3 regions of the Fulvivirga ligni genome follow, and region 3 is predicted to be linked to each of the others. Evidence: riboswitches for the same ligand, from Rfam matches in the RefSeq annotation. Region 3 holds a riboswitch; each other region holds the start of a gene.
What was found. A riboswitch is a leader RNA that binds a small molecule or an ion and turns the genes downstream of it on or off. The one in region 3 is predicted to bind cobalamin.
Positions count from the first base shown of each region.

Region 1 (2,265 bases), 2.8 Mb from region 3:
TAAGTAGTTGACTCCGGCCTCGTCTAGAAGTTTTGCTGGCCAGCTTTCACCACCAGGTACATACCATACATCGTTATAAACAACACCTGTAAAGGCTGTCGGTTTATTTTCTGTGGTTTTTACCTTTTCTTTTACGGCTAAATAGGCTGATTTAATCTCTTTATATTTTTGCTCAGCTAGCTCTTGTTTGTTGAAAAATGCCCCAATAAATTTTACCCATTCAGCGCGGCCCAGAGGCGTTTTTTCTAAATAAGCCGCTTGCAAAATTACAGGTATTCCTAGCCTGTTTACCTGCTCCAAATCTTGAGAATTACCATTCAACGTATAACCAAAAACAGCTTCCGGCTCCAGCGAAGTTAAAGTTTCCATGTTCAGCTTGCTATCCATTCCCAGCTCCTGAATGTTGCCTGACTTTACCCGTTGGTTAATCTTTTCAGAGGATATGAATTTTGTGCTGGGAAAACCTACTAATGCGTCTATCTCATTCAGCATTTCAATAGCTGGCAGGTGAACCGTAGCCGTGCAAACCATTCTTTCTACCGGAGTTCTTATGATAATGATATCTTCATCATGATCTGGAACAGTATCTGTTTTCGGCACCAATAAATATTTGGTGGAGGTTGGTGCACCTTTGTATGATTGGGGTACTTCAATGTAGGTATTATTGCCTTGTTTCCACATAGAAAAATTGACTGCATCTTCTATCAATATTTCCTGTTTTTCTGCTATTTCAAGGTTTTCAGAGCTGTTGTTTTGAGGTTTCTGCTCGCAAGAAACAAGGGCAAAGCAGAGTGTCAGAAATAGGGCAATAAAGCGATTCATAGTTAAATAAGCATGGGTTGATCATGGCAAACATACATTTTTATGAATTTAATGTGCAACTGTTAGCAGTATGTTGGTTTAAATAAATCTTTAGCTACCTTTGCAGTGAATTGTGGTTTGTTACCTCTTTCTGAAGGTGTAGCAATTAAAAGGGAATCCGGTGATTCTGAGAAAAATCCGGAGCTGTCCCCGCAACTGTAAGCTCGTAGAATTCATCATTCAATTCAAGAGCCACTGTCTAGAAATAGATGGGAAGGCCGATGATGAAGAGCAAGCCAGGAGACCTGCCATCATTCTTTTACTAAGAAGCTTTCGGGAGTTATGGCTTCAGGCAGATGACCCATTACATTTTCTGGTGCACCTTCCTGTTCCGTATTTAAAAAGCTTCATGAATAATGGTTTATGAAGACACTCTTTAGTTGTATCCTTTTTTTTATGACAAGCATGAGTTTGCTCTATGCCCAGGATAGCCTGGCGGTAAAGCAGCTCCATGGTATTGAAATACAGGATAAAAGAATTGAAGATTTCCAGACGGGTGAGAAAATAGATGCTGTAAGCCCGGAATATATCAATGGTCTGCAAGGTGGTAGTGCTGCCGAATTGCTTATGAAAACAGGCGGGGTAAATGTTCGCTCTTACGGAATTAGCGGCCTTTCTACACCGTCATTGCGAGGAACAGGAAGTAGCCATACCGCAGTTATTTGGGAGGGCTTAAATTTACAAAGCCCTATGAACGGATCTTTAGATCTTACCCTTGTTCCCGTTTCGTTTATCAGTAATCTATCTATTCAGTACGGAGCTGCAGGCACCACCATGGGGTCTGGAGCGCTGGGTGGCGCCATCCATATGAGTAGCAACTCCAATATTTCTCATGGTTTTGGTGCCGGGTTATTTCAGCAGACAGGAAGCTTTGGTAAAAGTTATACTGGGTTGAACGTCTCCTACGGATCAGGGAAAAGCGAGGTAAGTGTAAAGGGCTTTTTGCATCACTCGGATAATGATTTTCAATATTTTAATCGCTTTTCCAATAAAGAAGAAACACAGGAGAATTCAGAAATTGATCAGCATGGTGTATTGGCGGAGTGGCGTTATCAGATCAAGGATAATCAAAGGATTTCCGCAAAATATTGGTATCAGTTTAACAATGTTAACCTACCTAGGCCAGCTTCTGCGGGTGGAGAAGCCGTTGAAAATCAGCAAGATGAATTTCATAGAGCGGTAATCCATTGGCAACGTAATTCTGAGCATGGAGTGCTCGAGGCTCGTTCTGGCCTGGTGAGCCATGAGCTCACTTACACCGATCAGGTAGCAGAGCCTTCGATCAGCCAGTCCAGCACGTGGATTAACGAAATTCACAAAGTGAGCAAAATCAGTGATAATCATGAATTTCAGGTAGGTCTTAATTATACTTTTGACCATGCTGAAACACAGAATTACGGAGAT
Region 1 is NZ_CP089979.1:113,401-115,665, reverse strand. Features, by position in the region: gene LVD16_RS00570 (ABC transporter substrate-binding protein) at 1-822, opposite strand, end outside; cobalamin riboswitch at 919-1,128, shown strand; gene LVD16_RS00565 (TonB-dependent receptor) at 1,258-2,265, shown strand, end outside.
Region 1: linked by a shared signal. The riboswitch ahead of LVD16_RS00565 (TonB-dependent receptor) and the one ahead of LVD16_RS12535 (bifunctional adenosylcobinamide kinase/adenosylcobinamide-phosphate guanylyltransferase) in region 3 are both predicted to bind cobalamin.

Region 2 (2,265 bases), 2.4 Mb from region 3:
CTACTATTGGTATGGAGAATTGCTGACTTTATCACCCGTTTTAGTGAAGATAGAATGAGTCTGAGGGGGAATCTGGCAGCGGTAAGTGCTATTATGTTCTTAAGAAGAGCATTCTATATTGCCATAATTATTACAGGTATCATACTCACGCTTAGTACTTTAGGGTTTGATATCACCACATGGTTGGCAGCGTTAGGCATTGGAGGTATAGCCATAGCCTTGGGAGCTCAAAAAACGGTGGAAAATTTCGTAGGTAGTGTCACCCTCGTTCTGGACAGACCAATAAGAGTAGGAGACTTCTGTAAGGTGTCCGATACTACAGGTACCGTGGAGCAGATTGGCATGCGCTCTACAAAGATCAGAACGCTTGATAGAACTATTGTCACTATTCCTAATGGTGAGTTTTCATCATTAAAAATTGAAAATTACACCCAGCGAGATATGTTTTGGTTTCACCCTGTACTTTCTATGAGGTATGAAACTACACCCGATCAGATGCGATACCTGTTGGTGGAAATTAGAAAATTGCTTTACGCTCATTCCAGAGTAGAGCCAGATCCTGCCAGAATCAGATTTACCGGATTTGGAGCCGATTCATTGCCGCTTGAAATTTTTGCTTATGTGAAAGCAGTTGATTTCAATGAATTCCTGGGAATTAAGGAGGATTTGTTGCTCCGTATTATGGATATTGTTGAGGAGAGTGGTACTGGATTTGCCTTCCCGTCACAGACAATCTATATGGCTAAGGATGAGGGTGTTTCACCTGAAAAAGCAGAGAAAATTAAAGCCAAAGTGGATGAATGGCGCAAGCAGGGGATCATGGAAATACCTGCATTTGATCCGGAAACCATTGACGCTTTAAAGGGAAGCATAGAGTTTCCTCCGGAAGGCTCTAGCCAGAGAGAAAAAGAGTAATAACTCAGCGAGGTGCTAATTAGAAAAGAAATATTTACATTTACACCAGTAAAGTTCTTTACGTAATTTCATCAAACGGAAAAGGTTGCACTTAACGTGGATTAATAGGGAATCTGGTGAGAACCCAGAGCTGTCGCGCAACTGTATTTAACCTAAAGGTTTTTATCCTTGTGTTCCACTGTTCTGAATTTAGAATGGGAAGGACGATAAAAGCTGTTATAAGTCAGGAGACCTGCCTGTTCCGCTATGACTTTGCTTTCGCGATCTGAAGCTCTATGTCAGGTATGATGCTATGGTTATTGTACAGGCAAAGTGCGTCTTTTTCAATGATCTATAGCTTCTCACTTCTCATATATCCTCAGTCCTAAAAGCAAGGACGAAATTCTGCAAACGAACTTTTAGAAATCATTTTTTACTAAAAGTTATCACAATGCAAACACACATTCTTGGTTACCCGCGTATTGGTAGCCAGCGTGAACTGAAAAAGGCCTCTGAAAATTATTGGGCCGACAAAATTACCTTAAAAGAGCTGCTGGAAACGGCTGCTAGTATAAGAAAAGGTAATTGGGAGCTCCAGCGTGCAGCTGGAATAAACCTCATTCCTTCTAATGATTTTTCTTTCTATGATCAGGTACTAGACATGACCATGGTGGTAAATGCCATACCTGAAAGATATCATGACGTAATTCTAAAAGAAGGTAAAACTGAACTTGACCTCTACTTTGCCATGGCCAGAGGCTACCAGAAAAATGGCCTGGATATCACAGCCATGGAAATGACCAAATGGTTCGATACCAATTACCATTACATAGTTCCGGAATTCACTAAAAATCAGAAGTTTAAGCTGTTTTCTTCGAAGATTATTGATGAGTTTAAAGAGGCAAAAAGAGAAGGGATAATCACCAAACCGGTGATCATAGGGCCTGTTTCTTTCCTGCTATTGGGAAAAGAAAAAGGAGAGGATTTTAACAGGCTTGATTTAATAGATAGTCTATTGCCCGTTTATCTGGAGTTATTAACTCAATTAGTAGCGCAAGGTGCCGAATGGATTCAGTTTGACGAACCATATTTGGCTTTGGATATCGATGAGCAGGCTAAGGCAACCTATGCAAAAGTTTACAAGGCCATCCATCAGCACTTTCCTAAGTTAAACACCTTGGTAGCCACTTACTTTGAAGGCTTAAGGAGCAATGTAGACCTAGCAGTGTCGTTGCCGGTAAAAGCGCTTCATATCGATTTGGTAAGAGCACCAGAGCAATTAATCTCTGTATTGCATAAAGCACCTATAGACCTTACCATTTCTTTAGGAGTGGTAGATGGTAGAAACATTTGGAAAAATAATTTCAGTGA
Region 2 is NZ_CP089979.1:5,290,995-5,293,259, reverse strand. Features, by position in the region: gene LVD16_RS22345 (mechanosensitive ion channel family protein) at 1-915, shown strand, start outside; cobalamin riboswitch at 981-1,169, shown strand; gene metE (5-methyltetrahydropteroyltriglutamate--homocysteine S-methyltransferase) at 1,346-2,265, shown strand, end outside.
Region 2: linked by a shared signal. The riboswitch ahead of metE (5-methyltetrahydropteroyltriglutamate--homocysteine S-methyltransferase) and the one ahead of LVD16_RS12535 (bifunctional adenosylcobinamide kinase/adenosylcobinamide-phosphate guanylyltransferase) in region 3 are both predicted to bind cobalamin.

Region 3 (2,265 bases):
CCATGGCATTTCCATAACGATAATCTTTAGTGCCATTTCCTAATTTAGCATGAACTAAGGGTAAGGATCTATCAAAGCTATGATTAACTCCAGCATCAACTATCTGAACATTCATACCTGCAGATCTGGCAAGCACATTAATTGCCGCTCCGCCTTGCAGAAAATTCATCACCATTTGATATGTAACTTCTTGTGGGTAAGGATTTACTACTCCAGATTTCGCAATACCATGATCACCGGCAAAAACTACTACTGTCGGTTTCTTTAACGATGGACTCAAATTCCGTTGTATTCGAGCCACCCTAAATGCAATTTCCTCAATAACACCAAGAGCCCCCACTGGCTTAGTCTTCTGATTAATCTTACTCCAGATAGCCTCGTCTAAATCCTGAGGTACTGGTTCGATAGCCCAATTGCTCTTGTTTATCATGTTACTTAAGTTTTAACGGCAGGCCTGACACCATAAAAACGGCCTCATCTGCCTTATTTGCTATAAATTGATTCATCCAGCCTTGTAACTCGGTGAATTTACGTCCTACCTCTGTTTGCGCATGTATACCCATACCTATTTCATTAGAAATGATAATTAGTGTACAATCTTGCTCAAACAGTTGTTTCAATTCTGCTTTACCACTTTCTAAACAGGCCTCAACATCGTACTTAAGATCTGAATACCAATTAGTTAACCATAGAGTAACACAGTCCACCACCACCACTTTCTCATGAAGATCAATAGCACCAATATGCTTTTCTTCCTCAATATTTTCCCATCGTTCATCACGATCACTTTGGTGCCTCTTTACCCTCTTTTCAAAATCAGCATCCCAATTACGGGAGGTAGCAAGATAAACAGGATTATCTGAAAGGCTTAAAGCCAGATTCTGCGCATAGCTACTCTTGCCAGAGCGCTCTCCACCAGATATATAATAGATCATTTTTAATCAATTCATGATTTATCAATAAATGCTCTGTGGAATGGCTTATTTGAATAAATATGAACATAAGGCCTTGCGCATTATTAAAAGGCGCAACGCTAACGATTGATGTAATTCATATCTGACCTTTCCACCGAAAGTCTTTATACATTATGCGAAGGGCAGGTTTTCTGGCTTACTCCACTACTCTCCGCCTTCCCATTAAATATAACAGTGACTTGTTTGAAAGTAGCCTTTAAGAGCATACAGCTACGGGGATAGCTCCGGACTCACACCGGATTCCCTTTTAATTTCCCATAAAGGAAAACCATTGCATGGCGCAATGATATTGATTTAAACTTTGGAAATGCTATGATTCCAGAATAATTAAAAAGAAAGGTCTAAAGACCTGTTTATCCAGGTGATTGAATAATCCTAGATGGGTGTCAACAATAATTATATTACTTCTATAGTAGCTGCCTTTGCCCTACTACTCATCATAGAATTCAGATATGAACTATTATGATATTTCTCTCGGTAAGCCTGATCAATTTTATCATTCAACTCATCGTCTTTAACAGACTGAAACCGCACATTTTTTTCTAGGCCAGCACCTGTAATCTTACCTGCTTTTTGAGCTAAGGCCGATTGATACCATCTACCGGATACACCACTATACGCTCTTACAAACAACCTATTTTCAACACTCACAGACCAAATCCAGGTGAGAGTACCGTAAGTTTCACCATCTGAGTAATAAGGGGCAATTTTAAAATCATCTTTAGAAGCAACCTCCCTAATCTCTTCTACATTTAAGCCTTGTATATTATTCATTAATAAAAGATTTAAAACTCACAGGCATTCATAAATCATGAATGCCTGTGAGCATATTTATGACCAAAACTGGCATCACATTTCGTTTCCCGGATATTTATATAGCAAATTCTTATTTCCCAGAATCTGTTTAGGATAAACATCACCCTTCCACTGATCCAAGGTAAAATCTTCAATAGAGACTGAGAATGACTCCTCACCATAATGAAGTATCTCCATAGCGGTTTTCACCAAAGCATCAGATAGTTCTTTCTTCTGTTCTTCGGTTTTCCCTTCCAATAATTTTATCTGTAAATGAGGCATTATATTATGACTTATACTGCTCATCAGTCACCTTTTCCATCCAGGTAACTACCTCTCCATCAACTTATTCCTGAATAGCTATGTGACTCATCGCCTTACCAGCTGAGGCTCCATGCCAGTGCTTTTCATTAGGTGGAAACCACACGATATCACCTGGCTTTATCTCTTCAATTGGACCACCTTCTCGCTGTACTAAACCTACTCCTGACTGCAC
Region 3 is NZ_CP089979.1:2,926,062-2,928,326, reverse strand. Features, by position in the region: gene cobT (nicotinate-nucleotide--dimethylbenzimidazole phosphoribosyltransferase) at 1-430, opposite strand, end outside; gene LVD16_RS12535 (bifunctional adenosylcobinamide kinase/adenosylcobinamide-phosphate guanylyltransferase) at 432-935, opposite strand; cobalamin riboswitch at 1,078-1,262, opposite strand; gene LVD16_RS12530 (DUF2255 family protein) at 1,371-1,748, opposite strand; gene LVD16_RS12525 (tautomerase family protein) at 1,824-2,051, opposite strand; gene LVD16_RS12520 ((R)-mandelonitrile lyase) at 2,116-2,265, opposite strand, start outside.